Regions from separate parts of the Streptomyces sp. NPDC041814 genome, predicted to be linked through region 1. Evidence: riboswitches for the same ligand, from Rfam matches in the RefSeq annotation. Region 1 holds a riboswitch; each other region holds the start of a gene.

What was found. A riboswitch is a leader RNA that binds a small molecule or an ion and turns the genes downstream of it on or off. The one in region 1 is predicted to bind cobalamin.
Region 2: it holds a riboswitch for cobalamin, as region 1 does, so the genes downstream of both, ACZ6C6_RS02815 (prenyltransferase/squalene oxidase repeat-containing protein) here and ACZ6C6_RS11275 (ribonucleoside-diphosphate reductase subunit alpha) in region 1, are expected to answer to the same signal.
Region 3: it holds a riboswitch for cobalamin, as region 1 does, so the genes downstream of both, ACZ6C6_RS06630 (ABC transporter substrate-binding protein) here and ACZ6C6_RS11275 (ribonucleoside-diphosphate reductase subunit alpha) in region 1, are expected to answer to the same signal.
Region 4: it holds a riboswitch for cobalamin, as region 1 does, so the genes downstream of both, ACZ6C6_RS00290 (cobalamin biosynthesis protein) here and ACZ6C6_RS11275 (ribonucleoside-diphosphate reductase subunit alpha) in region 1, are expected to answer to the same signal.

Annotation. Positions count from the first base shown of each region.
Region 1 is NZ_JBVJAM010000003.1:354,605-361,848, reverse strand. It holds gene ACZ6C6_RS11275 (ribonucleoside-diphosphate reductase subunit alpha) at 1-2,024, opposite strand, end outside; cobalamin riboswitch at 2,165-2,288, opposite strand; gene mctP (monocarboxylate uptake permease MctP) at 2,354-3,970, opposite strand; gene ACZ6C6_RS11265 (DUF3311 domain-containing protein) at 3,967-4,221, opposite strand; gene ACZ6C6_RS11260 (GntR family transcriptional regulator) at 4,479-5,249, opposite strand; gene ACZ6C6_RS11255 (sugar ABC transporter substrate-binding protein) at 5,531-6,829, shown strand; gene ACZ6C6_RS11250 (carbohydrate ABC transporter permease) at 6,945-7,244, shown strand, end outside.
Region 2 is NZ_JBVJAM010000001.1:619,743-626,986, forward strand. It holds gene ACZ6C6_RS02800 (winged helix DNA-binding domain-containing protein) at 1-478, shown strand, start outside; gene ACZ6C6_RS02805 (DUF3291 domain-containing protein) at 475-936, opposite strand; gene ACZ6C6_RS02810 (helix-turn-helix transcriptional regulator) at 984-1,622, opposite strand; cobalamin riboswitch at 1,721-1,856, shown strand; gene ACZ6C6_RS02815 (prenyltransferase/squalene oxidase repeat-containing protein) at 1,958-3,214, shown strand; gene ACZ6C6_RS02820 (SCO2322 family protein) at 3,211-3,930, shown strand; gene ACZ6C6_RS02825 (energy-coupling factor transporter transmembrane protein EcfT) at 3,927-5,087, shown strand; gene ACZ6C6_RS02830 (ABC transporter ATP-binding protein) at 5,084-6,835, shown strand; gene ACZ6C6_RS02835 (ECF transporter S component) at 6,787-7,244, shown strand, end outside.
Region 3 is NZ_JBVJAM010000002.1:277,473-284,716, reverse strand. It holds gene ACZ6C6_RS06645 (PRC and DUF2382 domain-containing protein) at 1-559, shown strand, start outside; gene ACZ6C6_RS06640 (ABC transporter ATP-binding protein) at 644-1,423, opposite strand; gene ACZ6C6_RS06635 (FecCD family ABC transporter permease) at 1,420-2,496, opposite strand; gene ACZ6C6_RS06630 (ABC transporter substrate-binding protein) at 2,493-3,521, opposite strand; cobalamin riboswitch at 3,584-3,770, opposite strand; gene ACZ6C6_RS06625 (beta-ketoacyl-[acyl-carrier-protein] synthase family protein) at 3,807-5,030, opposite strand; gene ACZ6C6_RS06620 (acyl carrier protein) at 5,027-5,269, opposite strand; gene ACZ6C6_RS06615 (acyl-CoA dehydrogenase family protein) at 5,512-7,244, opposite strand, start outside.
Region 4 is NZ_JBVJAM010000001.1:53,474-60,717, forward strand. It holds gene ACZ6C6_RS00280 (inorganic phosphate transporter) at 1-1,223, shown strand, start outside; gene ACZ6C6_RS00285 (hypothetical protein) at 1,257-1,490, shown strand; cobalamin riboswitch at 1,638-1,765, shown strand; gene ACZ6C6_RS00290 (cobalamin biosynthesis protein) at 1,890-2,882, shown strand; gene ACZ6C6_RS00295 (cobyric acid synthase) at 2,879-4,432, shown strand; gene ACZ6C6_RS00300 (putative cobaltochelatase) at 4,429-6,459, shown strand; gene cobO (cob(I)yrinic acid a,c-diamide adenosyltransferase) at 6,459-7,058, shown strand; gene ACZ6C6_RS00310 (cobyrinate a,c-diamide synthase) at 7,052-7,244, shown strand, end outside.

The sequences.
Region 1 (7,244 bases):
ACGCCGAGCCGCTTCAGCTCGTCCACCAGGTAGCCGTTGACCTGGAGGAACTCACCGCTCAGGGTCTCCCGCTTGAAGAGGTTGGAGACCTGGGGCTCGATGCACTCGTAGACCCCCGCGATCGAGGCGATCGTCGCGGTCGGGGCGATGGCCAGGAGCAGCGAGTTGCGCATCCCGCTCCTCGCGATCCGGGCCCGCAGGGCATCCCAGCGCTCCGGCCAGTTCAGCTCCACGTCGTAGTGGTCCGGGTGCAGCACCCCGCGCGCGGCCCGGGTCTCGGACCAGGCGGGCAGCGGACCCAGGGGGGTCCCCCCTGCACCGGAGCCTGTCGAAGGTGTTTGGGGGCGCTCCGCGAGGGCGCAGGACGCCTCGTACGCGGCGAGCATGACGCGCTCGGCGATCTTCGTGGAGAGCGCGCGGGCCTCGGGCGAGTCGAAGGGCAGCCGCAGCTGGAAGAAGACGTCCTGGAGGCCCATCGCGCCCAGGCCCACCGGCCGCCAGCGGGCGTTGGACCGGCCGGCCTGCTCGGTCGGGTAGAAGTTGATGTCCACCACGCGGTCGAGGAAGGTCACCGCGGTGCGCACGGTGGCGTCCAGCCGCTCCCAGTCGATCGAGGAGCCCTTGACGAACGCGCCGAGGTTGACCGAACCGAGGTTGCAGACGGCCGTCTCGCCGTCGTCGGTGACCTCCAGGATCTCGGTGCACAGGTTCGAGGAGTGCACGACCCTGCCCGGCTCGGCGGTCTGGTTCGCGGTGCGGTTGGAGGCGTCCTTGAACGTCATCCAGCCCTGACCGGTCTGCGCCAGGGTCCGCATCATCCGGCCGTACAGCTCGCGGGCCGGCATGGTCTTGCGGGCCAGGCCCTTCGCCTCGGCGGCCCGGTACGCGGCGTCGAACGCGTCGCCCCACAGGTCGACCAGCTCCGGCACGTCCGCCGGGGAGAACAGCGACCAGGCGGCGTCCGCGTCGACGCGGCGCATGAACTCGTCCGGGATCCAGTGCGCCAGGTTCAGGTTGTGCGTGCGCCGCTGGTCCTCGCCCGTGTTGTCGCGGAGCTCCAGGAACTCCTCGATGTCCGCGTGCCAGGTCTCCAGGTAGACCGCGGCGGCACCCTTGCGGCGGCCGCCCTGGTTCACGGCGGCCACGGAGGCGTCCAGCGTCTTGAGGAACGGCACGATGCCGTTGGAATGCCCGTTGGTGCCCCGGATCAGCGAGCCCCGGGCGCGGATGCGGGAGTACGAGAGGCCGATGCCGCCCGCGTGCTTCGACAGGCGGGCCACCTGGTGGTAGCGGTCGTAGATCGAGTCCAGCTCGTCCAGCGGCGAGTCGAGCAGGTAGCAGGACGACATCTGCGGGTGGCGGGTGCCGGAGTTGAAGAGCGTCGGCGAGGACGGCAGGTAGTCCAGCCGGCTCATCAGCCCGTACAGCGCCGCGACCTCGTCCAGCGCCCGCTCGGAGGTGTCCTCGGCGAGCCCGGCGGCGACCCGGAGCATGAAGTGCTGGGGGGTCTCGATGACCTGGCGCGTGATCGGGTGGCGCAGCAGGTAGCGGCTGTGCAGGGTACGCAGCCCGAAGTACCCGAAGCGGTCGTCGGCCCCGTCCGCGAGCGACCGCTCGACCAGGGCGTCCAGGGCGGTCGCGTGGAGCGTGACGAACTCGGCGGTCCGGTCCGCGATCAGGCCCTCGCGGTGGCCCACGGCGACCGAGGCGGCGAACGAGGTGGCACCCTGTCCGGCGGCCTCGTCCGCGATGGACCGGGTGAGCAGCCGGGCGGCGAGGCGGGAGTAGGCCGGGTCCTCGGAGATGAGGCCCGCCGCGGCCTCGGTGGCCAGCGAGCGCAGCTCCGCCTCGTCCGACCGGGCGTTGCGGCCGCGCAGCGCGGCGGCGGCGACGCGGCCGGGGTCGGTGTCGGGCAGGTCCGCGGTGAGGTCGGTCAGGGTCCGCAGCAGTGCGGTGCCCGGTCCGTCGCTCGTGGTTCCCGTTGATGCGGCCGCTGAAGCCGGATCGGCTGGCGCGATGGTCACGTGGTGCTCTCCCTCGCTCGGCTCTGGGCCGGCGGGGAGCGGGGGCAGCCGGGCAGGAGGGGCCCGGGCGGGGCGGCACTCCGTGCGGCGTCCACCGGCCCATCCCACGAGGCCCGGACGTCTGGGCATCCGGTTCGGTCGAGCCGGATGCGCCGTCGGCAGGTCCTCGGACTTGTCGGGTGTGCCGAAGCACACCGAAACACCGTTGCGGGACAGTTCCGGATTCACACCGGATTCCCCTGCGGCGACAGCGAGCATGAGCATACATGTGGGGGCCGCCCTGCCGGGCAGCCCCCACATGTTGTGTCGCGTGGCGTCAAGGTGTGCGGTCAGTGACCGCCGGGTGCTCCCGCCGTGGCCGGCGGCAGCTTCTCCTGGACGCCCGGGTCGCCCGCGTCCGCGGTGTAGTCGCCGGGGGAGGTCTCGTCGGTCCCGACGGGGGCCTTGACCGCGTTCAGGACGAAGGTGAGGACGACGACGACCACGACGTTCAGCACGAACGCGGTGAGGCCGATGTAGCCGATCTCGCCGAGGCCCGGGATCTCCTTGGAGGACCCGCCGAAGTGCTTCTGCGTCGGGCTCGCGACCCCGTACGCGGCAGCCGTGCCGTAGATCATGCCGACCGCCCAGCCGGCGATGAGCGCCCAGCGGTGGAACCACCGGGTGAACAGGCCGCCGACCAGGGCCGGCATGGTCTGGAGGATCCAGATCCCGCCCAGCAGCTGGAAGTTGATCGCGACGGTCTTGTCCATGGTGAGGACGAAGGCGAGCGCGCCGACCTTGACCAGCAGCGAGACCAGCTTGGAGACCTTGGTCTCCTGCTCGGGCGTCGCGTCCGGCTTCAGGAAGTCCTTGTAGATGTTGCGCGTGAACAGGTTCGCCGCGGCGATGGACATGATCGCGGCCGGCACCAGGGCGCCGATGCCGATCGCGGCGAAGGCCACCCCGGCGAACCAGTCGGGGAACATGTTCTCGAAGAGCTGCGGGATGGCCAGCTGGCCGTTGTCCACCTTGACGCCGGCGGCGATCGCCATGAAGCCGAGCAGCGCGAGCAGGCCCAGCATCAGCGAATACAGCGGCAGGATCGTGGTGTTGCGGCGGATCACCTCACGGCTGCGGCTGGAGAGCGTCGCCGTGATCGAGTGCGGGTACATGAACAGCGCCAGCGCGGAGCCGAGTGCCAGCGTGGCGTAACCCCAGTGCCCGGCCTCGGGCGGTGCGAGTCCGCCCGCGCCCGCCTTGGTGAACTTGTCCTGGGCGGAGGCGAAGATGTCGTCGAAGCCGCCCAGCTTGATCGGGATGTAGATGATCGCGACGGCGATGACCAGGTAGATCAGCCCGTCCTTGACGAACGCGATCAGCGCGGGCGCCCGCAGCCCCGACGAGTAGGTGTACGCGGCGAGCACCGCGAACGCGATCAGCAGCGGCAGGTCCTTGACGAACCAGTTGGTGTTCTCGCCGCCCCCGACGCCCATCACGTCCAGCACCGCCTGGATGCCGACGAGTTGGAGCGCGATGTACGGCATGGTGGCGAGGATTCCGGTGACCGCGACGGCCAGCGACAGCCCCTTCGAGCCGAACCGGCCGCGGACGAAGTCCGAGGTGGTGACGTACCCGTGCTTGTGCGAGACCGACCACAGGCGCGGCAGGAAGGTGAAGATCAGCGGGTACACCAGGATGGTGTAGGGCACGGCGAAGAAGCCGGACGCGCCCGCCGCGTAGATCGCCGCGGGGACGGCGACGAAGGTGTACGCGGTGTAGAGGTCGCCGCCGAGCAGGAACCAGGTGACCCAGGTGCCGAACGACCGGCCGCCCAGGCCCCATTCGTCGAGCGTGGCCTCGTTCTCGGCCTTGCGCCAGCGGGCGGCCAGGAAGCCCATGACCGTGACGGCCAGGAAGAAGAAGATGAAGACGCCGAGCGCGACGCCGTTCACGCCGTCCTTCATGCCGACGCACCCCCCTTGCGGGCGCGCTGGTCACGCTGCCACAGCTTGTACGCGATCATGGTGAGCGCGGTGGAGATCAGCACCCAGAGCATCTGGTACCAGTAGAAGAACGGGATGCCGATGAACGTGGGGTCGATCTTCGCGTACGAACTCACCCAGAGCATCGCCACGAACGGCGCGATGAGGCACAGCGCGATGACCACCCGCAGCGGTGTGACCGTGGGTGGCTTTCCTTCTGGTTCTTCCGGCATGGCGGCGACTCCGTCCCCTCGCTGATCACCTGTAATGCGCAGGAAATCTAGGCGAGGCATCCGGCCACCGTCACCCCCCGTCCGCATTGCGGTCCGGCAACGGTCGTCACCGGCCGGCCGGATGGCCGGATTGGCGGCAAACGTCCGGGGGTTGGTCCGGTCCAAGGCCGGCCACGGGAACGCCGAACGGCCCCCGGAGGCGGGTCCGGGGGCCGTTCGCGGCGCACATGCGTACGCCGGGTCAGTCGGTGCGACGGTCAGTCCAGCGGCCGCTTCAGGCGGGCCACGAACTTGTAGCGGTCGCCGCGGTAGACCGAGCGCACCCACTCGACCGGTTCGCCCTGCTCGTCCAGTGAGTGCCGGGAGAGCATCAGCATCGGCAGGCCCACGTCGGTGCCGAGCAGCCCGGCCTCGCGCGGAGTGGCCAGCGAGGTCTCGATGGTCTCCTCGGCCTCGGCCAGCCGGACGTCGTACACCTCGGAGAGCGCGGTGTAGAGCGAGGTGTACTTGACCAGTGAACGGCGCAGCGCGGGGAAGCGCTTGGCCGAGAGGTGCGTGGTCTCGATGGCCATCGGTTCGCCGCTCGCCAGGCGCAGCCGCTCGATGCGCAGGACGCGGCCGCCGGCGCTGATGTCGAGCAGCCCGGCGAGCGTGTCGTCGGCGGTGACGTAGCCGATGTCCAGGAGCTGCGAGGTCGGTTCGAGCCCCTGGGCGCGCATGTCCTCGGTGTACGAGGTGAGTTGCAGGGCCTGGGAGACCTTCGGCTTGGCGACGAAGGTGCCCTTGCCCTGGATGCGTTCCAGGCGGCCCTCGACCACCAGTTCCTGGAGCGCCTGGCGCACGGTGGTGCGCGAGGTGTCGAACTCGGCCGCCAGGGTCCGTTCCGGTGGAACGGGGGTGCCCGGCGGCATGGTGTCCGTCATGTCGAGGAGATGTCGCTTCAGCCGGTAGTACTTGGGTACGCGCGCGGTGCGCGTCCCGGCGCCCGCGCCCGTCTCGTTCTCCGCACTGCCCCCGTCGGCGCCCATGGCCCGCCTTCCCGACTGCTGCGTTGCTGCCGTCACCGGCTCCTCCGTCTGTCGCGGCTCACATGGTGGCACGGTCCGGTCACGGCTCGTCGCCCTCCCTCAGGTGTCGGTCCTATAACGGACGCGAGTGCACTTCTTATACACCCTTGACACCCCTAAAGGTCTAGGCCAAGCTCCCGGTACTGGTCTAAACCATTAAAGACCAGGTCCCAGCCCCAGAGGTACTCGTCGACGTTCTCGCGCGGTGGGGAGGGGGTTGCAGCATCCCTGAGGAGGGTGGCGTGAAGCGCAAGCTCATCGCGGCGATCGGCGTCGCGGGCATGTTGGTTTCCATCGCGGCGTGTGGTTCGGACGACAAGACGTCCTCGAAGGACCCGAAGGACCGCAAGGAAGACCTGACTGTCTGGCTCATGGGCGAGGCCCAGTCGACCTGGCCCGAACTGGTCAAGGACGTCAACGCCCAGTTCAAGAAGAAGTACCCGAACGTCAACGTCAAGATCCAGTACCAGGGCTGGGCTGACAAGGTCAAGAAGCTCGACACCTCCCTCGGTGGCGACAAGTTCCCGGACGTTGTCGAACTCGGCAACACCGAGACCATGCAGTACATCCTCAACGGCGCGCTCGGCGAGATCGACACCGCGAAGTACGAGAACTCCGACACCTGGATCAAGGGCCTCAAGGACACCTGCTCCTACGAGGGCAAGATCTACTGCGTTCCTTACTACGCCTCCGCCCGCCTCGCGGTCTACAACAAGGACATGCTGAAGGCCGGTACCGGCAGTGACGCCCTCCCGCAGAACGAGGACGACTTCCTCAAGGCGATGGACAAGGTCCAGGCCGAGCTCGCGAAGAAGGACAAGCGCGCCTCGTCCCTGTACTACCCGGGCCGCTACTGGTACGCCGCCATGTCCTACGTCGCGGCCGAGGGCGGTCAGATCGCCAAGTACGACGAGGGCTCGAAGGAGTGGAAGGCCAGCCTCTCCACCCCCGAGGCGCAGAAGGGCATCCAGCACTTCGTCGACCTGGTCAAGAAGTACAACAAGGCCGACCAGACGAAGGACGAGCAGGACCACGCCAACGTCATGGCCAACGAGAAGGCCGCGGTCATCTACGGCCAGGCCTGGGAGGCCGGCAGCGTCACCACGGGTGAGAACGGCAACCCGAAGCTCGACGGCAAGATCGCCACGGCCGGTATGCCCGGCCCGAACGGCAAGGCGCTCCCGTCCTTCATCGGCGGCTCCGACCTCGCCACCATCTCCAAGTCCAAGGTCCAGGACCTCGGCCAGGAGTGGATCTCCCTCTTCACCAACGCGAAGTCCATGGACGTCCTCGCGTCGAAGAACATCCTCCCGAACAACGAGAAGCAGCTTGAGCCGCTGAAGGCCAAGCCCGAGACGGCCGCCATCGCCAACGCGGTGCCGGACGCCTGGTTCACGCCGATCGCTCCGGGCTGGGCCTCCATCGAGAAGGAGGAGATTCTGGAGAACATGCTCCTGAAGATCCTCAAGGGCACGTCCGTCGCCGACGCCACCAAGAAGGCCGACAGCGAGATCGACGCACTGATCAACAAGAAGGCGTAAGTCTTCCGATCGCCAGGCGGGGGCCCGGCATTGCGCCGCGGCCCCCGCTCGCTTCAGCTCAAGAACGCCGTGTTATCCGGGGGCTGCCTCGGACCCGCGATGGAAGGTCAGCCACGTGACTGCCGCCGATACCAAGGCCGCCGGGCCACCGGTCCCCGTACCACGTGATCCCAAGGCGGACGGGAGCCCGCTGTCCGATGAGGGCGGCACCGCACCCCTGAAGCAGAAGAGGAAGCGGAAGAAGGGCGAACTGCTGCCCTACCTCCTGATCCTCCCGGCGATCGTGGCGATCGCCGCCGTCTACCTCTACCCGCTCGCCAAGACCGTCATCATGTCCTTCCAGGACATGGGCCGGCGCGAGCTGTGGACCGGTGATCCCGCACCCTGGGTCGGCTTCGACCAGTTCACCAACATC
Region 2 (7,244 bases), on a different contig from region 1:
GCAGTTCTCGATGGTGGGGCGGGCGCCGGTCCGGGCGGAGCTGGCGGCCCTGGCGGACGAGGTGGAGCGGCTTCGGGGGCCGGGCGGTGAGGTGCTGTTCGACCTCCCGGGCGCCTCCCGGCCGGACGCCGACACACCGGCCCCGTCCAGGCTCATGGCGATGTGGGACTCCACGCTGCTGGCCTATGCGGACCGGGACCGGGTGATACCGCCGGAGTACCGCCCGCTGGTGATCCGGCGCAACGGGGACGTGCTGCCGACCCTGCTGGTGGACGGCTTCGTCGCGGGCGTGTGGCGGCCGACGGCCGAGGGGGTCGAGGCCACGGCGTTCCGTCCGCTGCCGCCCGCCGTCTGGGACGGACTCGCCGCGGAGGCGGATGCGTTGACCGCGTTCCTCGGCGCCCGTGAGCGGGTGGTCTACAACCGCTACCACCACTGGTGGGCGAAGCTCCCGGACGCGGATGTGCGGATGCTCTAGGGAGTGCCGGGCGGCGGGTGCGGGGCGCGGAAGGTGAAGGCGTCGGGGGTGTCGCCCTTCGCACGGAGCAGGGCGACCCGGTCCATCGCTTCCTGGACGCTCGGGCGGTGGCCGGCCGGGACCCACCACAGGGCCATGTGGTGCTCGGCCAGTCGCTCGAACCACTCGCGGCGGCGGGCCATGACCCTCAGGTGATCGCTGCGGTACACGTACGCCTTCAGCGCGTCGACCGATTCCCAGACCGAGCAGTTGAACAGGAGGAGCGGGTCCCCGTCCTCGGGGCGCAGGCCCGTCGCGTCGGTCCCGCCGTCGTCCACCATCCGCCAGACGAAGCCGGGGGCGCGGTCGGCGAGGGCGTTGATCTCGGTGAGCTGCGCGACGAAGTCGGCGAGCTGGGGGCTGTCGAGCGGGGCGAGGATGCGCCCGACGTTGACCTGGGCAAGGTGGAAGTCGTTCACGGGCCAAGCATGGCCGGGTGAACCTTCTAAAGTCAACGGATTCTTTTTTAGACTTCGGCGGCCGCCTCGGGGCCCTCGATCGCGACGCAACAGCCTTCGGGCAGCGGCTCCATGGCCGCCTTCCAGCCCTCGGGGAGCAGTCCTTCGATGCCGGCGAGGTTCATCCCGCAGACCAGGGCCGGGAATTGCTCGGCCAGCGCGTGGAACGGGCAGTTGTTGAGGCGGAGTTTCCCGCAGTCCCAGTACGGCTCGTAGCCGCGCTCGCGCAACGTGTGGACGGGGTCCGCCGCACCCGCCGCCTCCCCGGCCGCGCGCGCCGCCGCCTGCAACTCGTTGTCGAGCCCGGCGCGTTCGACCACCTCGGCGAGCAACTGGCTCACGGTGTCGTACGAACGCGGCGGTACGGACACGGCGTGCTCGCCGGCCGCCCGCCGGTACAGCTTGGAGGGCCGCCCGGCGCCGGGGCCGGTCCGGCCGGAGAGCCGCCGGAACGTGGTGTCCAGGAGCCCGGCGTCCACGAGCTTGTCCAGGTGGAACGCGGCCACGGCCCGCGTCACCCCGACCGCGTCCGCCGCGGCGTCCCGCGTGACGTCGCCCTGGGCGGCGGCCACGTGTCGGTACAGCCCACGGCGCACGGGGTCCCCGAGGACCGCCAGCGCGTCGAGGGCGGCGTCGTCACTGCTCACGGGCCCGAGTCTAGGCGGTGGCGTTTTCAGCCCCTGCGGCGCTTGAGCAGCGGGGTCCGGGGCGGCGCCCCGTTCGGGAAGGGGCGGGGAGGGGGACAAACCCCGCCCGCTAGACTGGCCGCGTCGTCACTATGCCCGTTCAGGGGGAAGCCGGTGCGAATCCGGCACTGACCCGCAGCCGTAAACCGCCGCGAGGCGAAAGTCGGAATGCCCTGCCCGAGTCGTGACCCGCTCACGCCGCCGGAACCCCGGCGGCCCGCCCCGTCGAGGAATACGGAGCCGGAGCCTGGTGCCGTGTGTGCCGTGCCCGGCCCCCAGGAGAGGCACCGCCCGCCATGACCGCACGCCGCAGCGCCACCGCGCTCGCCGTCACCGCCGCCGCGCTCTGCGCGGCCGCCGCCCCGGCCGCCGTCGCCGCGCCGTCGCCCTCTCCCTCGGCCGCCCTGCCCTCCGGGCTCTACGGCACCGGCGACCCGACGTACGACGGGGTGTGGCGGCAGTCTCTCGCCTTCCTCGCGCAGCAGGCCACCGGTGTGACTCCGGCCACGAAGGCCGTCGACTGGCTGACCGGCCAGCAGTGCGACAGCGGAGCCTTCCCCGCGTACCGTCCGGACGCCTCCGCGCCCTGCACCGACAAGACGGTGGTCGACACCAACGCGACGGCCGCCGCCGCCCAGGCGCTGCGCGCGATCGGCGGCCACCAGGACGCCGTCGCGAACGCGGTCAGCTGGCTGAAGTCCGTCCAGAACGAGGACGGCGGCTGGGGCTACACCGCCGGCAGCCCGAGCGACGCGAACTCCACGTCCATCGTGATCGGCACCCTCGCCCGGGCCGGCGAGAAGCTGGGCGACGTGACGACGCACGGCGGCAGGACCCCGTACGCCGCGCTGCTGACGTTCTCCATCCCCTGCGGCGGCAAGGACGGCGGCGCCTTCGCCTACCAGCCCGACAAGTCCGGCAAGCTCGCCGCCAACGGTGACGCCACCGCCGCCGGTGTCCTCGGCGCGCTCGGCAAGGGCCTGGTCGTCTCCGACAACGCGGCCGTGAAGGACCCCGCCTGCCACAAGGGCTCCCCGCTCGAACCGGAGCAGGCCGCGCAGAACGGCGCCTCCTACCTCACGACCGCCCTCGCGAAGAACGGCCACCTGGACCTGCCGAAGATGCCCGGCGCGGAGGACAGCGCCCCGCAGCCCGACTTCGGCAACACCGCCGACGCCGTCGTCGCCCTGTCCGCCGCCGGGCACAAGGACAAGGCGGCCGGTTCGGTCGCCTGGCTGAAGAAGAACTCCGCCGCCTGGGCGAAGCAGAGCGGCCCCGCCGCCTACGCCCAGCTGATCCTGGCCGCCCACGCGACCGGGGCCGACGTCCACGACTTCGGCGGCGCCGACCTCGTCGCCCAGCTGAACGCCACCGGCCCCGAACCGGCCGCCGTGAAGAAGCCCGAGCCGACGGCCACGGAGGACGAGGAGAAGAAGGACAGCGGCGACGGCGACGGCATCGGCGGCGTCTGGTGGTTCGTCGGCATCGGCCTCGCGGTCGGCGCGGGCGCCGGCTTCCTGATCAGCGGCCGCCGCAAGAACCAGCAGCTGTGAGCCGCGTCGCACGAGCCGCCGCGCTCCTGGTCGTCGGCGCCGTCCTGGCGCTGCTCGGCGCGGGCACGGCGCAGGCGGCGGGCTACCGCTACTGGTCGTTCTGGGAGGGCTCCGCGAGCGGCTGGTCGTACGCCACCCAGGGGCCGTCGCTCGTCCGGCCCGAGGACGGGTCGGTGCAGGGCTTCCGCTTCTCGGTGAGCGCCGACTCCCAGGACGCCTCCAAGCCGCGCGGCACCCCCGACTTCGCGAAGATCTGCGCGGACACCCCGGCGAAGGACGGCAGCAAGCGCGTCGCCGTCGTCATCGACCCGGGTACCGCGTCCGACGCGCCGGACGGGGAGACCCCGCCCCCGCCGCGTACCGCCTGCGCGCGGGTCGCGGAGGACGCGAGCAGCGCGGAGGCCCTGGCGGCGGTCGCCAAGCCGCTGCGCTACGACGCGAGCGCGATGCTCTGCGCGATCTCCGGATACCCGGCCACGGGCTGCGGCGAGCAGGTCTCCGGCCCCGCGACGGGCGGCGCGGACGGCGGCGGTTCGAACGGCGGCGGCGCGGACGGCGGCAGCAAGGCACCCGCATCGGCCGCCGCGTCCGACGCCGCCTCCACCGGCGGCCACGGCGACGACGGCGGCCCGTCCGCGGGCGTCCTCGTCGGGATCGGCGCCGTGCTGCTCCTCGGCATCGCCGCAGTCGCGCAGGCCCGCCGCCGCCGCGGATGACCGGCTCGACGGCCGGCCGCGCGGAGACCACCGCGGACCGGCTCCCCGCCTGGCGCGCCCCCGCCGCGACCCGCTCCAACGCGGTGCCGGCCGGGGCGTGGTGGCTGTGGGCGCTGGGCCTGGCCACCGCCGCGTCCCGGACCACCAACCCGCTCCTGCTCGGCCTGCTGGTCGGGGTCGCCGGCTACGTGGTGGCGGCGCGCCGCACGGACGCGCCGTGGGCCCGGTCGTACGGCATGTTCATCCGGATCGGGCTCTTCGTGATCGCGGTCCGGCTGCTGTTCTCCGTCTTCCTCGGCTCCCCGATCCCCGGCACGCACACCCTGTTCACGCTGCCCGAGGTGCCGCTGCCCGACTGGGCGAAGGGCGTCCGGATCGGCGGCCGGGTCACCGCCGAGCAACTGCTGTTCGCGCTGTACGACGGGGCGAAGCTGGCGGCCCTGCTGATCTGTGTCGGCGCGGCGAACTCCCTCGCCAACCCGGCCAGGCTGCTGAAGTCGCTGCCCGGCGCGCTCTACGAGGCCGGGGTCGCCGTCGTCGTGGCGATGACGTTCGCGCCGAACATGGTCGCCGACGTGCTGCGGCTGCGCACCGCCCGCCGGCTGCGAGGCCGCCCGACCGGCGGCGTGCGGGCCGTCCTCCAGATCGGCCTTCCGGTCCTGGAGGGCGCCCTCGAACGGTCGGTCGCCGTCGCCGCCTCCATGGACGCGCGCGGTTACGGGCGCACCGCCCGCGTCCCGGCCGCCGTCCGGCACACCACGAACGTCCTGACGCTCGGCGGGCTGCTCGGCGTGTGCGCCGGTACGTACGGTCTGCTCGCCGCCGAGGGCGCCGGTTACGGCCTCCCGCTGCTGGCCGCAGGTCTCCTCGCGGCGATGGCGGGGCTGCGGCTCGGCGGGGCGCGTTCGGTGCGGACCCGCTACCGGCCCGACCGCTGGGACGTACGGGCCTGGCTGATCGCCGGGTCCGGCGCGGCCGTCGCCGTGGCGATGATCCGGGCCGGAAACACCGACCCGGCGGCGCTGCACCCCGGGGTCGTACCGCTGATCGCGCCCGTACTGCCGCTGTGGCCGGCCGCCGCCGTACTGCTCGGGCTGCTTCCGGCGGTGGTCGCGCCCGTCCCGCCCTCCCCCACAGGCTTCCAGGAGCAGGTGTGATCCGGTTCGACGCTGTTTCGGTGCGGTACGACGGGGCCGAGCGCCCCACGCTCTCGGGGGTCGACCTGACCGTCCCGGAGGGTGAGCTGGTGCTGCTCGTCGGCCCCTCGGGGGTCGGCAAGTCGACGCTGCTCGGTGCCGTCTCGGGGCTCGTGCCGCACTTCACGGGCGGCCGGCTGACCGGACGGGTCACCGTGGGCGGGCGGGACACCCGGACGCACAAGCCCCGGGAGCTGGCGGACCTGGTGGGCACGGTGGGCCAGGACCCCCTGGCGCACTTCGTCACCGACACGGTCGAGGACGAGCTCGCCTACGGCATGGAGTCGCTGGGTCTGGCCCCGGCCGTGATGCGGCGGCGGGTCGAGGAGACCCTCGACCTGCTGGGCCTGGCCGGGCTGCGCGACCGCCCGATCGCCACCCTGTCCGGGGGCCAGCAGCAGCGGGTCGCGATCGGCTCGGTCCTCACCCCGCATCCCCGGGTGCTGGTCCTGGACGAGCCGACGTCCGCGCTGGACCCGGCGGCGGCCGAGGAGGTCCTCGCGGTCCTCCAGCGGCTCGTCCACGACCTGGGCACCACGGTCCTGATGGCGGAACACCGGCTGGAGCGCGTGGTGCAGTACGCGGACCAGGTCGTCCTGCTCCCCTCGCCGGGGGCCGCCCCGGTCATGGGCGCGCCCGCCGAGGTGATGGCGGTCTCCCCGGTGCACCCCCCGGTCGTCGCACTCGGCCGCCTCGCCGGCTGGGAACCGCTGCCCCTCACGGTCCGCGACGCGCGACGGAGGGCCGGCGCCCTGCGGGACCGGCTGGCGGACGTGGCGCCGGGGGCGGGGACCCCGGCGGAGGCCGCCCCGCACCCGGCGCCGGGCGCGCCCCGGCCCTCCGCGCCCGCATGGCCGGGCCGTCCCACCGCCCCCCGCCGGGGCGCCCTCGCCCGCCTCTTCGGCCGCGCCCCGCGGACCGCCCCCGCCCCGGAACCCGTCGCCGGCGCCCCCGCCGCCCGGGTGGAACGGCTCGGGGTGCGGCGCGGCCGGGTCGAGGCGTTGCGCCGGGTGTCGCTCACCGTCGGGGCGGGCGAGACCGTGGCCCTGATGGGGCGCAACGGTGCGGGCAAGTCCACGCTGCTCGGCGCCCTCGTCGGCATGGTCGAGCCCACCTCCGGCACCGTCCTGACCGGGGGCCTGCCCCCGCACCGGACGCCGCCGCGCGAGATGGTGCGCCGCGTCGGCCTCGTACCGCAGGAGCCGCGCGATCTGCTGTACGCGGACACGGTCGCCGCCGAGTGCGCGGCGGCGGACGCGGATGCCGGGGCGGAGCCGGGCAGCTGCCGGGCCCTGGTCTCGGAGCTGCTGCCGGGCGTCGGGGACGACACGCACCCCCGCGACCTGTCCGAGGGGCAGCGCCTGGCCCTGGCCCTCGCCCTGGTGCTCACCGCCCGGCCGCCGCTGCTGCTCCTGGACGAGCCGACCCGGGGGCTGGACTACGCGGCGAAGGCCCGGCTGGTCGGGGTGCTGCGCGCGCTCGCCGCCGAGGGCCACGCCATCGTGCTCGCCACCCATGACGTGGAGCTGGCCGCCGAGCTGGCGCACCGGGTGGTGATCCTCGCCGACGGGGAGGTCGTCGCGGACGGCCCGACCGCCGAGGTCGTGGTGTCCTCGCCCGCGTTCGCCCCGCAGACCGCCAAGATCCTCGCCCCGCAGGAATGGCTCACCGTCCCGCAGGTCCGCGCGGCGCTGGAGGGTGGCGCGTGAGCGAGGTGGAGAGGCGTGGCCGCCCGGTCCGGCTGGGCCCCCGGGCGGTCGTCGCGCTGGTGCTGATCAGCGCCATCGGGATCGCCGCCTTCGGGTGGCCGCTGCTCGCGGACCGGGACTCGGGGCTCGCGCACGCGCAGGACGCGCCGTGGCTGTTCGCCGCGCTGCTGCCGCTGCTGGTCGGGGTGGTGGTCGCGATGATCGCGGACGCCGGGCTCGACGCGAAGGCGGTCGCGATGCTGGGGGTGCTGGCCGCGGTCGGGGCGGCGCTGCGCCCGCTGGGGGCGGGCACGGCGGGCCTGGAGCCGATGTTCTTCCTGATGGTGCTGAGCGGGCGGGTGCTGGGGCCGGGCTTCGGCTTCGTGCTGGGGTCCGTGACGATGTTCGCGTCCGCGCTGCTGACCGGCGG
Region 3 (7,244 bases), on a different contig from region 1:
CACCTCCGGCAAGGACCGCACGCAGACGGCCGGGACCGGCCGGCACCGGGACACCGAGGCGGCGGGCACGGGCGCGGGACGTCCGCTGGCCGGAGCCGGCGCGGGTACCCGGTCCGGGGCCGACCTGGGCGGCAAGGAGGAGATGATCCGCTCCGAGGAGCAGCTGCACATCGGCACCGAGGAGTACGAGAGCGGCAAGGCCCGCCTGCACAAGTACGTCGTCACCGAGAACGTCACGCGCAGCGTGCCGGTCTCGCACGAGGAGGTTCGGGTGGTCCGCGAGCCGCTTCAGCCGGGCGACAGGACGACCGCGCGAACGGGCGACCTGACGGAGCAGGACGTGGAGGTCACCCTGCACGCGGAACGCGCCACGATGCGCAAGGAGACCGTCCCGGTCGAACGCGTCCGGATGGAGACCCAGAGGGTCACGGAACAGAAGGAGGTCTCCGCCGAGCTGCGCAAGGAGCAGATCGACTACGCGGACGGCACCACCAAGGGCGGCAAGGACATGGGCGGCAAGGACACCGGCGGCGACATGGGCCGAGGACGCCACCGCTGACCCCCGCCGGCATGACTGCCGCACCGCACCACAGGCGAAGGGCGGGCCCGCCGACGGGCCCGCCCTCTCGTGTGCCCGGGCCGGTCAGGGCAGGAAGCGCACGGAGGGCCTGCCCTGCGGCCCGTCCGGGGTCACGACGGCCCTCACCCGGTACACCTCCTGGATCAGCGCCTCGGTGATCACCTGCTCCGGGGTCCCGCCCGCGACCGCCCGTCCGCCGCTCAGCACCACGATCCGGTCGCAGAACATGGCGGCCAGATTGAGGTCGTGCAGGGCGACGACGGCGGTCAGCGGGAGCGAGGCGACCAGGGAGAGCAGTTCCAGCTGGTGCTGGATGTCCAGGTGGTTGGTCGGTTCGTCCAGCAGGAGTTCGCGCGGCCGCTGGGCGAGCGCGCGGGCGATCTGGACGCGCTGGCGCTCCCCGCCGGACAGCGTGTGCCAGGACTGGTCGCGCCGGGCGGCGAGCCCGGTACGCTCCAGCGCCTCGTCCACCGCCGCCGCGTCCTCGCCCGTCGGGGCGGCCCAGGCGCGGCGGTGCGGGATGCGGCCCAGGCGCACGACGTCCAGGACGCTCAGCTCCTCCTGGGTGACGGCGTGCTGGTCCACGACCGCGACGCGCCGGGCCACCGCGCGGCGCCCGACGGCGGGCAGGGGCGCGCCGTCCAGGGTGACGACGCCCGAGTGCGGGGCGAGGACCCCGGCGAGGACGCGCAGCAGCGTGGACTTCCCGGAGCCGTTGGGGCCGATCAGGCCCACGGTGGTGCCGGGCTCCGGCGCGAGGGTCACGCCGTCCAGGAGGAGGCGGCCGCCGGCTTCCCGGCCGACCCGTTCGGCCCGCAGGCCCCGGGTCGTCGGCCCGGTCACGCGGGCCGCCTGGTGCGGTGGAGGACGGCGACGAACGCGGGCACGCCGATCAGGGCGGTGACGACGCCCACCGGGACCTCCTGGGGGTCGAGGACGGTCCGGGCGAGCGTGTCGACCCAGACGAGGAAGACGGCCCCGGCGAGCGCGGTGACCGGCAGCAGCCTGCGGTGGCCCGAGCCGGTGAGGGCACGGGCGGCGTGCGGCAGGACCAGCCCGACGAAGCCGACGGCCCCGGCCGAGCTGACGAGCGCTGCGGTCAGGAGCGCGGTCGTGCAGAGCAGGACGGTCCGGACGCGTGCGACGTTCACGCCGAGGGCGGCGGCCGCGTCCTGCCCGAAGGCGAAGGCGTCGAGCGTACGGGCGTGGCCCAGGCAGATCAGCAGGCTGACGGCGAGGACGGCGGAGCAGACCCAGACATCGGTCCAGCCGACTCCGCCGAGCGAGCCGAGCAGCCAGAACAGCACCCCGCGGGTCTGCTCGGCGTCGGCGGCGGTCATGACGACGAACGAGGTCAGCGCCGAGAACAGCTGCATCGCCGCGACGCCGGAGAGCACGACCCGGTCGGTGGAGCCGCCCAGGGTGTGGCTGAGCAGCATCACCAGGGCGAAGGAGCAGAGGGCCCCGATGAACGCCCCGGCCGGCAGCGTCACGGCTCCCCCGCCGACGCCGAGCACGACGACCAGGACGGCGCCGGTGGACGCGCCGGAGGAGACGCCGAGGACGAAGGGGTCGGCCAGCGGATTGCGCAGCAGCGACTGCATGACGGTCCCGCAGACCGCGAGGCCTGCCCCGCAGACGGCGGCGAGCAGGGTGCGCGGCATGCGCAGGTTCCAGATGATGCCGTCCCGGATCGGGCTGAGCCGGGCCTCGCCGATGCCGAGGTGGGCGGCGACGGCGGACCAGACGTCCACGACGGAGATCCGGGCCGGTCCGACGGTGACGGCGACCGCGACGGACAGGGCGAGCAGCAGGAGGCCGCCGGTCCACAGGAGGCCGCCGCGCAGCCGGGAGCGTGCGGGCGTCGTCTCCGGGTCCTTCTCGCGCGGAGCGGTGAGCCGGGCGGTGGCCGTCACCCCGCGAGTCCGAGGTCGCGCAGCCCGGCGGCCACCAGTTCGACGCCCTCGACCGTGCGGATGGTCGGGTTCATGGCCTGGCCGCTGAGCAGGACGTAGCGCTTGTGGCGTACGGCGTCCATCCTCTTCGTGACGGGGTTGGACTCCAGGAAGGCGATCTTCCCGGCAGCGCTCTCGGCGGTCTGCGACTTGCGGGTGAGGTCGCCGATGACCAGGACGTCCGGGTTGCGGTCGGCGACGGTCTCCCAGTTGATCTGGGGCCATTCGTCGTGCGTGTCGTCGAAGACGTTCTTCAGGCCGAGCTCCCGGGTGATGATGCCCGGCGCCCCGCAGCAGCCCGCCAGGTAGGGGGACTCGGAGTTGGCGAACCAGTACATGACGGAGGTGCCGGATCCGTCGACGCCGTCGGCGGCCTCACGGATACGGTCGCCGAGCCGTTCGACCAGCTTCTCCCCGCGCTCGGGCACGCCGAACACCCGGGCCAGGTCGCGCACTTCGGCGTAGACGCTGTCCATGGTCAGGGCGCCGCTGCGGACGCCGTCGCCGTCCTTGGTGTTGTCCTTGGCTGTGCAGTCGGCGGGCGAGACATAGGTGGGGACGCCCAGCTTCTCGAACTGTTCGCGCGGGGCGACGCCGCCCTTGGCGAGCGTCGACTCGAAGTCGGCCGCGACGAAGTCCGGCTCCTGGTCGAGGACCTTCTCGGACGAGGGCCGGTTGTCGGCGATCCGCTTCACGCCCGCGTTGGCCTTCTCCAGGCCCTTCATCACGGGGTCGGTCCAGGTGGCGGTGGCGGCCATCCGGTCCTGGAGGCCGAGTGAGAGCAGGATCTCCGTGGTGCCCTGGTCGACGGAGACCGCGCGCCGGGGCGGGGCGTCCACGGTGACGGTGCGCCCGCAGTTCCTGAGCGTGACCGGATAGCCGTCCGTCGGGCCGACGGCGTCGGCCTTCCCGGACGGGGACCCTCCGCAGGCCGTCAGCAGCAGGAGGGCGACGGTGAGCAGAGCGGCGGTACGTATGGGCGGCACGGGGCATACCTCGGCGTCTCTGGGCCCATGCGCGGGGCCCGCTGTACGGTCCGCCGCCCGGTCCCGGGCGGCGGTCGCCAGCAGGTCTTCGGACTCGGGTTCGCTCGGACGGGACGCCTTCCCGGGAGACGCCGGGTCTCCCAGTGGCCGTGGCCCCGCCCGTCCCCCTCACCGCTGCGCGTCAGTTCCGGATTCGCACCGGATTCCCTGACTCCCACGAGGAGTTCGACTGGCTCCGGCACGCTACCACGGGCTTACCCGCAGCTCAGCGCCGCGTCCGGCCGGTCAGGGGCGCTGGAGGGCCACCACCGCGTTGTGCCCGCCGAATCCGAAGGAGTGGCTGACGGCCCGGCTGACCGGCCGCACCAGCGGCACCTTCGTGACGCAGTCGATGTCGAACCCGGGCGCGGGCGCGTCCAGGTTGGCGACCGGCGGGACGACCCCCCGCTGGAGGGTGAGGATCGTCAGCCCCGCCTCGATCGCCCCGGCCGCGCCCATGCAGTGCCCGAGCACGCCCTTGGGGGCGGTGACGGGAGGCCGGTGCCGGTACACCCGGCTGATCAGCGCGGCCTCGGCGGCGTCGTTGCGTACGGTCGCGGTGCCGTGCGCGTTGACGTGCTCCACCTCGTCGGCCCGCCAGCCCGCGTCGCGCAGGGCGGCCTCGGCGGCGGCCCGGGCGACCCGCCCGTCGGGGTGCGGGCTGGTGGGGTGGTGGGCGTCCGTGGTGGCGCCGGTGCCGGCGATCAGGGCCCGGGGTTCGGCGCCCCTGGCCTCCGCGTCGGCGGCGCGTTCCAGCACCATGACGGCGGCCCCTTCGCCCATGACGAGTCCGGCGCGGTCGGCGGCGAAGGGCCGGCTAAGCCGGGAGAGGTCGCCGTCCGCGCGGGCGGCCGCGCCGGACCGGGCGAAGCCGGTCATGGCGATCGGGAAGACGGTCGACTCGGTCGCCCCCGCGATGGCCACGTCGCACTGCCCGGTCGCGAGCAGGTCGCGGGCGACGGACAGCGCGGTGACGCCGGACGAACAGGCCGTGCAGGGGGCCATGCTGGGTCCGGTGGCCCGCATCTCGATCGCGATCTCGGCTGCGGGCATGTTGGGGATGGTCAGCAGGACCCCGGCGGGCGACGTGGCCTCCGGGCCCCGCCGCTCCAGCACCAGCGCCTGGTCGGTGAGGTGCGCGGAGCCCCCGCTGCTGGTGCCGACGACGACCGCGACCCGGCTGCCGTCCCAGCCGGCGGGGTCGAGCCCGGCGTCGGCGACGGCCTCCCGGGCGGCCAGGACCGCGAACTTGACGTACCGGCCCATCCGGAAGGCCGTACGGCGGCCGATCTCGGCGTCCAGGTCGATGCCGTCGACCACGCAGGCGAAGTCGATCGCGCACCCGGCGAGCGCGGGGACGGTGCGGGCCGGGCTCACGGCCGCGCACACCCCCTCCCAGGTGGACTCGGTGTCGTTGCCGACCGGGGTGATCATGCCCAGCCCGGTGACGGCGATGGCCGGTGTCCTCATCGGGCGGCGCCCACCGCCGCGTCGAGGTGCGCCGTGAGCTCGGCGAGGGTGGTCCCCCGGGTGAGGGTGCCCGTGTCCAGCTCGACCCCGGTGGCCTCCCGGAGGACGACGGCGAACTCGGCGGCCGCCAGGGAGTCCATGTCCAGGCTGTCCATCGTGGAGTCCGGGAGGATCTCGGCCACGGGCACCTTGAAGGTACGGCTGAGTACGTCGGTGATGCGGGGGTGGATCGTGCTCATGGTCTTCCTTTCCTCATGCCATCCGGGCGGGGCGTCCGGTGCTTGTGCGCACGGCCCCGACGCCGGAACAACTGAGCAGCGTCGCTCCGGTTACGCCCAGCGGCGAACCGATTCACCAACATCCGGCCGGGGCGCCCCGCACCACCGCGCGAGCAGGGCGACGGTCGTCCAGTAGGCGAGGAGGGCGGCCCCCGCCCCGAGCCCTTGTACGGCGCGTGCCGCGCGGCGCGCCCGTGTACCCCTCACCGGCCGGCCGCCCGGTGCCAGTGGGCCTCCGGATCGTCGTACGCCTCGGCGTAACCGGCGCCCGCGATCGGCCAGTCGGCGAGCATCTCCTCGGGGAACGCGAAGGAGTCGGCGAGCTCCGGGAGGTGCGGGGCCACCGCGTCGATGAGCCGTTCGGTGTGGTCCGTCAGCGCCTCCGCCTGACCGGCGCTCAGGTGGCCGGCCGCGAGCAGGTCCCCGCTGTCGCGCGCGACCCGGCCCAGGGCGAACAGCCGGGCCAATTCGCCGAGCCGGTCCCGGTCCGCTCCGGCGGGCAGTGCCTCGACCGCCTCCGCATACGCCTCGGCCGCCTGTCGGCAGGCGTGCGCCTCGACCCCGCGCAGCGCGGGGCCCGCCGCCGCGTTCCACCGGCCCAGCGGGTCGCCGGGGGCCGTCCGGGCCGCCCGGGCCCCGGCGCGTGCGAACCACAGCTCCTCGGCGCGGCCCAGGAGCCGGACCAGGAACCGGAGGTCGGTGAGTTCGCCGCTGTCCGGGGCGCCCGGCTCGTACGGGGGGCGGTCGGCGAGCAGGGCGGCGGCGGCCCTGGCGTGGACGGCGAGGTTGTCGCCCTCGGCGGTGATGGCGCCCTCGACGCCGGTGACGAGCGCGGCCATCCCGTTGTTCTCCAGGAGGCCCTGGGCGCCGCAGCGTTCCCGGGACTCCACGATCACGGCCCTGGCCTGCCAGGTGATCCAGCCCTTGGCGATGTCCACCAGGCGCTCGGCCGCCTCCCGCCCGGCCTCGGGCCCCGCCTGGGCCGCCTCCCAGCGGTCCAGGACGCGGCGGTGCAGCAGGCTCATGGCGAAGACGGTGGCCATGGCTTCGGCGAGCGGGCCGTGGTGGGTGCGGTAGGCGAGCACCGGCAGCCGCGCCCCGCGTCCGGCGGAGACGTGGCGGTGGCCGCCGTACCGCACCGCGACGGCCAGCGTGGCGCGCGCCGAGCCGACGGCGCTGGCGCTCATGGAGATCCTGCCGGTGACGACCCGGGCGATGGAGGCGAGGAAACGGCGCCTGCGGCCCTCGACGGCGCTGCGGAACTCCCCGTCGCCGTCGATCCACCCCTGCGGGCCCGTCAGCAGCGCCTCGCGCCCCACGAAGACGTGGTCGAACGAGGTGAGGCTGTGGTCGACGGGGCTGCCCATCCGGGCGGGGAGTCCGCGCACGCGTACGCCCGGCAGCGGACCGGTGGCGTCGGTGAGCGGAACCAGCAGCAGGAAGACCCCCCGGTCGGCCCCGCCGGCCAGCAGCCGCGCGGCGACGAGCCCCGACTTGGGCCCGCCCGCCTGCCCGGTGTTGGGCATGAACTTCTGCGCCCCGCAGTGCGGGGTGTGCAGCACGAACCCGTCGTGGACGGGGTCGTAGGAGGCGGTCGTCTCGACGGCCGCCGCGTCGTTGCCGTGTGCCACCTCCGTACAGAGGAAGGTTCCGGTGCGCCGCAGCGTCAGGAAGTCCGACAGGTCGCGGGGGTTGTCGGCGATGTGGTCCAGGAGGCTGCCGAGGAAGAGGTTGTAGTGGATGCCCGCGATGGTGGCGAGCGCCGGGTCGACCGGGGCCAGCCACTCGTGCAGGGCCGCCAGCGCCCGGAAGTCGGCGGCCGGGCGGGCGGCGCTGTCCAGGGCGTCGTTGAGGGTGCGCAGTCGTGCGTACGCGCGGGCGAGCCGTTCGTCCGGAGTGCCCCCGGCCGCCGGCCCCGGGGGCAGCCGGAACGGTT
Region 4 (7,244 bases), on a different contig from region 1:
CTCTAGTGTTCGATTTCACGAACGGTTTCCACGACACCGCCAACGCGATGGCCACGACCATCTCGACCGGCGCCCTCAAACCCAAGACGGCGGTCGCGATGTCCGCCGTTCTCAATCTGGTCGGCGCGTTCCTGTCCGTGGAGGTCGCCAAGACGATCTCCGGCGGGATCGTCAACGAGGACGGCCTCAGAACCGAGGTCATCTTCGCGGCGCTCGTCGGCGCCATCCTGTGGAATCTTCTGACCTGGCTGGTCGGACTGCCGTCCAGCTCCTCCCACGCACTGTTCGGCGGCCTCATCGGCGCCGCGGTGATGTCCGCCGGCTGGTCGTCGGTCAACGGCGGCACCGTCGTCACCAAGGTGCTGCTGCCCGCCGTCGCCGCACCGATCGTGGCCGGCGTCGCCGCGCTCCTGGCCACCCGCCTCACGTACCGGATCGGCGGGAAGATCCGCAACGACGCCCAGGAGAAGGCGACCGCCAAGGGCTACCGGGCGGGGCAGATCGCCTCGGCCGGGCTCGTCTCGCTCGCCCACGGCACCAACGACGCGCAGAAGACGATGGGCATCATCACCCTGGCCCTGGTCACCGGCGGCGTCCTCTCCCCCGGCTCCAACCCGCCGGTCTGGGTGATCGTGAGCGCCGGTCTCGCCATCGCCATGGGCACCTACCTCGGCGGCTGGCGCATCATCCGCACCATGGGCAGCGGCCTGACCGAGCTGAAGCCCCCGCAGGGCTTCGCCGCCCAGACCAGCGCGGCCACCGTCATCCTGGCCTCCTCGCACCTCGGCTTCTCCCTCTCCACCACGCAGTCCTGCTCCGGGGCCGTGATGGGCGCGGGCCTCGGCCGTGCCGGGGGTGTGGTCCGCTGGTCCACCGCCACCCGGATGTTCGTCGCCTGGGGCCTGACCCTGCCGGCCGCCGGCCTGGTCGGCGCGGGCGCCGAGTTCCTGACGAAGCAGGGCACCTGGGGCGTCGTGGTCGTCGCGGCCCTCCTGGTCGCCGGTTCCGGGGCGATCTGGATGCTCTCCCGCCGCAAGCCCGTCGGCCACGGCGACGTCGCACCCGGCACCGAGGACGCGGCCCCGGCCGAGCCCGCGGGTGTCGTCACCCAGGCCATCGCCGCCGTGAGCCCGCCGCCCACCGTGGCGCACGACCTCGCCGCCACCATTCCGGCGCCCGCCGGTCCCGTCGCCGCCGATCCGGCCCGACCCGCCACGGTCTGACAGACCCCGGTACTCCGGTAAAGGACACCCCGTATGAACATCGACTGGGCAGCTCTGGGCACCGTCTTCGGCGTCTCCCTCGTCGCCACCGTCGCCCTGGTGGGCCTCTTCACGCTCGGCATCGTCGGCCTCTCCAGGCAGCCGGAAACGGCCGCCGAGGGCGGTACGGCGGGCGGATCGGTCCTGCTGGCGCGCGCCGGGGCGTACGTCTGCTTCGGGCTGTGCGCGGCGGCGGTCGCGTACGGCATCTATCTGATCGTCGCCTGACGCCTCACCACCCCATCGGGCCGGACGCACCTCGTGCGCGTCCGGCCCGATGTGCGTCCGCCCACGGCGCGCCGTCGCAGGTCAACGGCGAGTTGACGGGCGTTCGCGGGGCGTGGTGGACTGCCGGAGCCATTACGGCGACAGCAGAGGAAGCCGGTGCGAATCCGGCGCGGTCCCGCCACTGTCACCGGGGAGCGGTCCCCCACCGCACGTCACGGCCCGCGCGAGCGGGCTGGAAGACCGGGGGAATCCGCCGATCCGGAAGCCAGGAGACTCCCTGTCGCCGTCACGTCGAACCAGGGCGCGGACCCTGAGTGAGGACATATCGCCATGCCCGGCTGCCGTGCGCACCTCTTCCCACAGCCCTCGTCGGCGGACTCCGGCACGGCCGGCTGAACCGTGCGTGCCGATCGCATCTACGCGTACGGCGCCACCGCCGGCCTGATCGGCGACCTGCTGCTCGGTGACCCTCGCAGGGGGCACCCGGTCGCCGCCTTCGGGCGGGCCGCCGCGGCCGTCGAGGACCGGCTCTGGCGCGACCACCGCGGCCGGGGCGCCCTGCACACCCTGATCTGCGCCGGGGGCGCCGCCGGGAGCGCCGCGCTCGCCGCCCGCGCCCTGCGCCGCCACCCCGCCGCGTCCGTGGCCCTGACCGCCGCCGCCACCTGGTCCGTCGTCGGCGGTACGTCGCTGGGGCGGGAGGCCCGGGCCATCGGCGGGGCGCTCGCCGCGGGCGACATCGAGTCGGCCCGGGAGCGGCTGCCGCACCTGTGCGGGCGCGACCCGCGGGCGCTGGACGGCCCCGGGATCGCGCGGGCCGTGGTCGAGTCCGTCGCCGAGAACACCTCGGACGCCGTGGTCGGTGCCCTCGTCTGGGGCGCCCTCGCAGGTGTCCCCGGGCTCGTCGGCTTCCGCGCCGCCAACACGCTCGACGCGATGGTCGGCCACAAGTCGCCCCGCCACCTGAGGTACGGCTGGGCCTCTGCCCGGCTCGACGACCTCGCGGGCTGGCCCGGCGCCCGGCTCACCGCCGTGCTCGCCGTGGCCTCCGGCGGCCGTCCCCGGGAGGCGGTACGGGCCTGGCGGGCGGACGCCGCGAAGCACCCGAGCCCCAACGCGGGGCCCGTGGAGGCCGCGTTCGCCGGGGCGCTCGGCGTACGGCTGGGCGGGACCCTGGCGTACGGCGGGCGCGTCGAGCACCGGCCCGTGCTCAACGGGGAGGCCGGGCGGGCGGTGGAGACCGGGGACATCGAGCGCGCCGTGCGCCTGTCGCGCCGGGTGGGCGTGCTCGCCCTCGGCGTCACCGTGGCCGCCCGGCTGGGCGCGGCGGCCCTCGCGCGCCGGGCCCGGAGACCTCACGGATCCCGTACTGCTGGACGGAGAGCGATATGAGCGGCGGACTGCTGGTCGCCGGGACCACATCGGACGCGGGCAAGAGCGTCGTCACGGCGGGCATCTGCCGCTGGCTGGTGCGCCGGGGGGTGAAGGTCGCCCCGTTCAAGGCGCAGAACATGTCGCTGAACTCCTTCGTCACCCGCGAGGGCGCCGAGATCGGCCGGGCCCAGGCGATGCAGGCCCAGGCCGCCCGCGTCGAGCCGACCGCCCTGATGAACCCGGTGCTGCTCAAGCCCGGCGGCGACCGCTCCAGCCAGGTCGTCCTGATGGGGCGGCCGGTCGGCGAGATGAGCGCCCGCGGCTACCACGGCGGGCGGCAGGAGCGCCTGCTGTCCACCGTCACGGACTGCCTGGAGCAGTTGCGGAGCACGTACGACGCGGTGATCTGCGAGGGCGCGGGCTCGCCCGCCGAGATCAATCTGCGCCGCACGGACATCGTGAACATGGGCATCGCCCGGGCCGCGCGCTTCCCGGTCATGGTGGTCGGGGACATCGACCGCGGCGGGGTGTTCGCCTCGTTCTTCGGGACGACCGCGCTGCTCGCGCCGGAGGACCAGGAGCTGATCGCGGGATATCTGGTCAACAAGTTCCGGGGCGACGTCTCACTGCTGGAGCCGGGGCTCGACATGCTGCGCGATCTGACGGGCCGTCCCACGTACGGGGTGCTGCCCTTCGCGCACGGGCTCGGCATCGACGAGGAGGACGGCCTCAGGGTGTCGCTGCGCGGCACCGTGCGCGAGTCGACGGTCGCGCCGCCGCACGGCGAGGACGTCCTGCGCGTCGCCGTGTGCGCGATCCCGCTGATGTCGAACTTCACCGATGTGGACGCGCTGGCCGCCGAACCGGGCGTCGTCGTCCGCTTCGTGGACCGGCCCGAGGAGCTGGCCGACGCCGACCTCGTCATCGTGCCGGGCACCCGGGGCACCGTGAAGGCGCTCGCCTGGCTGCGCGAGCGCGGGCTCGCCGGGGCGCTGCGGCGGCGCGCCGCCGAGGGGCGGCCGGTGCTCGGCATCTGCGGCGGCTACCAGATCCTGGGCGAGCGCGTCGAGGACGAGGTGGAGTCGCGCGCCGGCCGGGTCGACGCGCTGGGCCTGCTGCCCGTGCGCGTCCGCTTCGAGCGCGAGAAGACCCTGGCCCGGCCGTCCGGAGTGGCGCTCGGTGAGCCCGTCGAGGGCTACGAGATCCACCACGGGGTCGCCGATGTGCGCGGCGGCGAACCCTTCCTGACGGACGGCCGGGGCACCCCGCTGGACGGCTGCCGCTCCGGGGCGGTGTGGGGGACGCACTGGCACGGTTCGCTGGAGAGCGACGCGTTCCGCCGCCGGTTCCTGACCGAGGTCGCCCGGATCGCGGGCCGCCGCTTCGTGCCCGCCCCCGACACCTGCTTCGCCGCGCTGCGCGAGGAACAGCTCGACCGCCTCGGCGACCTGATCGAGGAGCACGCGGACACCGACGCGCTGTGGCGGCTCATCGAGTCGGGCGCGCCGTCCGGTCTGCCGTTCATCCCGCCCGGCGCGCCCGCCATCCCCGTCAAGGAGGCCCTGTGAGTACGCCCTACCCCTTCACCGCCATCGTCGGCCAGGACGACCTGCGGCTCGGGCTGCTGCTCAACGCGGTCAGCCCGGCCGTGGGCGGGGTCCTGGTCCGCGGCGAGAAGGGCACCGCCAAGTCGACCGCCGTACGCGCGCTGGCCGCGCTGATGCCCGAGGTCCCCGTCGTGCCGGGGTGCCGCTTCTCGTGCGACCCCGCCTCGCCCGACCCGGCGTGTCCGGACGGCCCGCACGAGGACGCGGCCGGCGTGTCGCGGGCGGCGCGGACCGTGGAGCTTCCGGTCGGCGCCTCCGAGGACCGGCTCGTCGGGGCGCTCGACATCGAACGGGCCCTCGCGGAGGGCGTGAAGGCGTTCGAACCGGGGCTGCTCGCGGACGCGCACCGCGGAATCCTGTACGTGGACGAGGTCAACCTCCTCCACGACCACCTGGTCGACCTCTTGTTGGACGCGGCGGCCATGGGCGCCTCGTACGTGGAGCGCGAGGGCGTCTCCGTACGGCATGCGGCGCGGTTCCTGCTCGTGGGGACGATGAATCCCGAAGAGGGCGAGTTGCGGCCGCAGTTGCTCGACCGGTTCGGGCTGACCGTCGAGGTCGCGGCGTCCCGGGAGACGGACCAGCGGGTGGAGGTCGTGCGGCGGCGGCTCGCCTACGAGGACGATCCGGCGGGCTTCGCGGCGCGCTGGGCCGACGAGGAGGCGGAGCTGCGGGGCCGGATCACCGCCGCGCGGGCACTGCTGCCCCAAGTGGTGCTCGGTGACCGGGCGTTGCGGCAGATCGCGGCGACCTGCGCGGCCTTCGAGGTCGACGGGATGCGGGCGGACATCGTCATGGCCAGGACCGCGACCGCGCTGGCGGCGTGGGCGGGGCGCACCGACGTACGCGCCGAGGACGTCCGGCAGGCGGCGCTGCTCGCGCTCCCCCACCGGAGGCGGCGCAATCCCTTCGACGCGCCGGGCCTCGACGAGGACAAGCTGGACGACACGCTGGAGCAGAACGGCGGCGGGGACGACGAGCCGGAACCGGACGGGCCCGGTGACGGGGGCGACGGCGGAGGCGGAGGCGGCGGGCTGCCGCCGGGAGACGTGCCCGACACGCCGACCGCACTCGTCGACGGGGCGGACGACACGCCGCCCGGTTCGGGCGCGCCCGTACCGGGCCAGGGCGGTGAGCAGCAGCCCGCACGGGCCGGTGAGCCGTTCCGTACGAAGATGCTCAGCGTGCCCGGTCTGGGCGAGGGCGCTGCGGGGCGGCGGTCCCGGGCGCGCACCGAGCACGGGCGGACGACCGGTGCGCGGCGGCCCGAGGGCGCGCTGACCAAGCTGCATCTGGCCGCGACGGTCCTGGCCGCCGCCCCGCACCAGCGTGCGCGGGGCCGCTCCGGGCGGGGGCTCGTGGTGCGGCGGGACGATCTGCGGCAGGCGACGCGGGAGGGGCGCGAGGGCAATCTCGTCCTGTTCGTCGTGGACGCCTCCGGGTCGATGGCCGCCCGGCAGCGCATGGGCGCCGTGAAGGGCGCGGTGCTGTCCCTGCTGATGGACGCCTACCAGCGGCGCGACAAGGTCGGCCTGGTCACCTTCCGGGGCCGGGAGGCGGAGGTCGCGCTGCCGCCGACCTCGTCGGTCGAAGCGGCGGCGGCCCGCCTTGAGTCGCTGCCGACGGGCGGGCGCACCCCCGTGGCCGCCGGGCTGCTGAAGGCGCACGACGTGCTGCGGGTGGAGCGGCTGCGCGACCCGTCCCGGCGGGCGCTGCTGGTCGTGGTGACGGACGGGCGGGCGACCGGCGGGCCGGACCCGGTGGCGCTCGCCGCGCGGGCCGCCCGGCTGCACGCGGCCGAGGGCACCGCGTCGGTCGTCGTGGACTGCGAGGCGGGCCCGGTACGGCTGGGCCTCGCGGCTCGCCTCGCCGCGGACCTGGGCGGCACCGCAGTCACGCTGGACGAGCTGCGCGCCGAATCGATCGCGGGGCTGGTCAAGGACGTCCGGGGCGCGGGCCCCGGGCACACCGACAGGAGGGTCGCGTAATGCCGCAGGGACAGCCGGAGAGCGTGCCGGACGACGGACTCACCACCCGGCAGCGGCGCAACCGGCCGCTGCTGATGGTGCACACCGGCATCGGCAAGGGGAAGTCGACGGCGGCCTTCGGGCTCGCGCTGCGCGCCTGGAACCAGGGGTGGCCCATCGGGGTCTTCCAGTTCGTCAAGTCGGCGAAGTGGAAGGTCGGCGAGGAGAACGCGCTGAAGGTCCTCGGCGCGAGCGGCGAGGGCGGGTCCGTCGCCTGGCACAAGATGGGCGAGGGCTGGTCCTGGGTCCAGCGCGACGACCAGACGGACAACGAGGCGAAGGCCCGGGAGGGCTGGGAGCAGGTCAAGCGCGACCTGGCCGCCGAGACGTACCGGCTGTACGTGCTGGACGAGTTCGCCTATCCGCTGCACTGGGGGTGGATCGACACCGACGAGGTCGTCTCGGTGCTGCGCGACCGCCCCGGTACGCAGCACGTGGTGATCACCGGCCGCAACGCGCCCGCCGCGCTGCTCGACGCGGCGGACCTGGTGACGGACATGTCGAAGGTCAAGCACCCGATGGACGCCGGGCAGAAGGGCCAGAGGGGCATCGAGTGGTGAACGTCCCCCGCCTGGTCGTCGCCGCGCCCTCGTCCGGGAGCGGCAAGACCACCGTCGCGACGGGGCTGATGGCCGCGTTCGCCGCGCGCGGGCTCGCCGTGTCCGGGCACAAGGTGGGCCCCGACTACATCGACCCCGGCTTCCACACGCTGGCGACGGGGCGCCCGGGGCGCAACCTCGACGCGT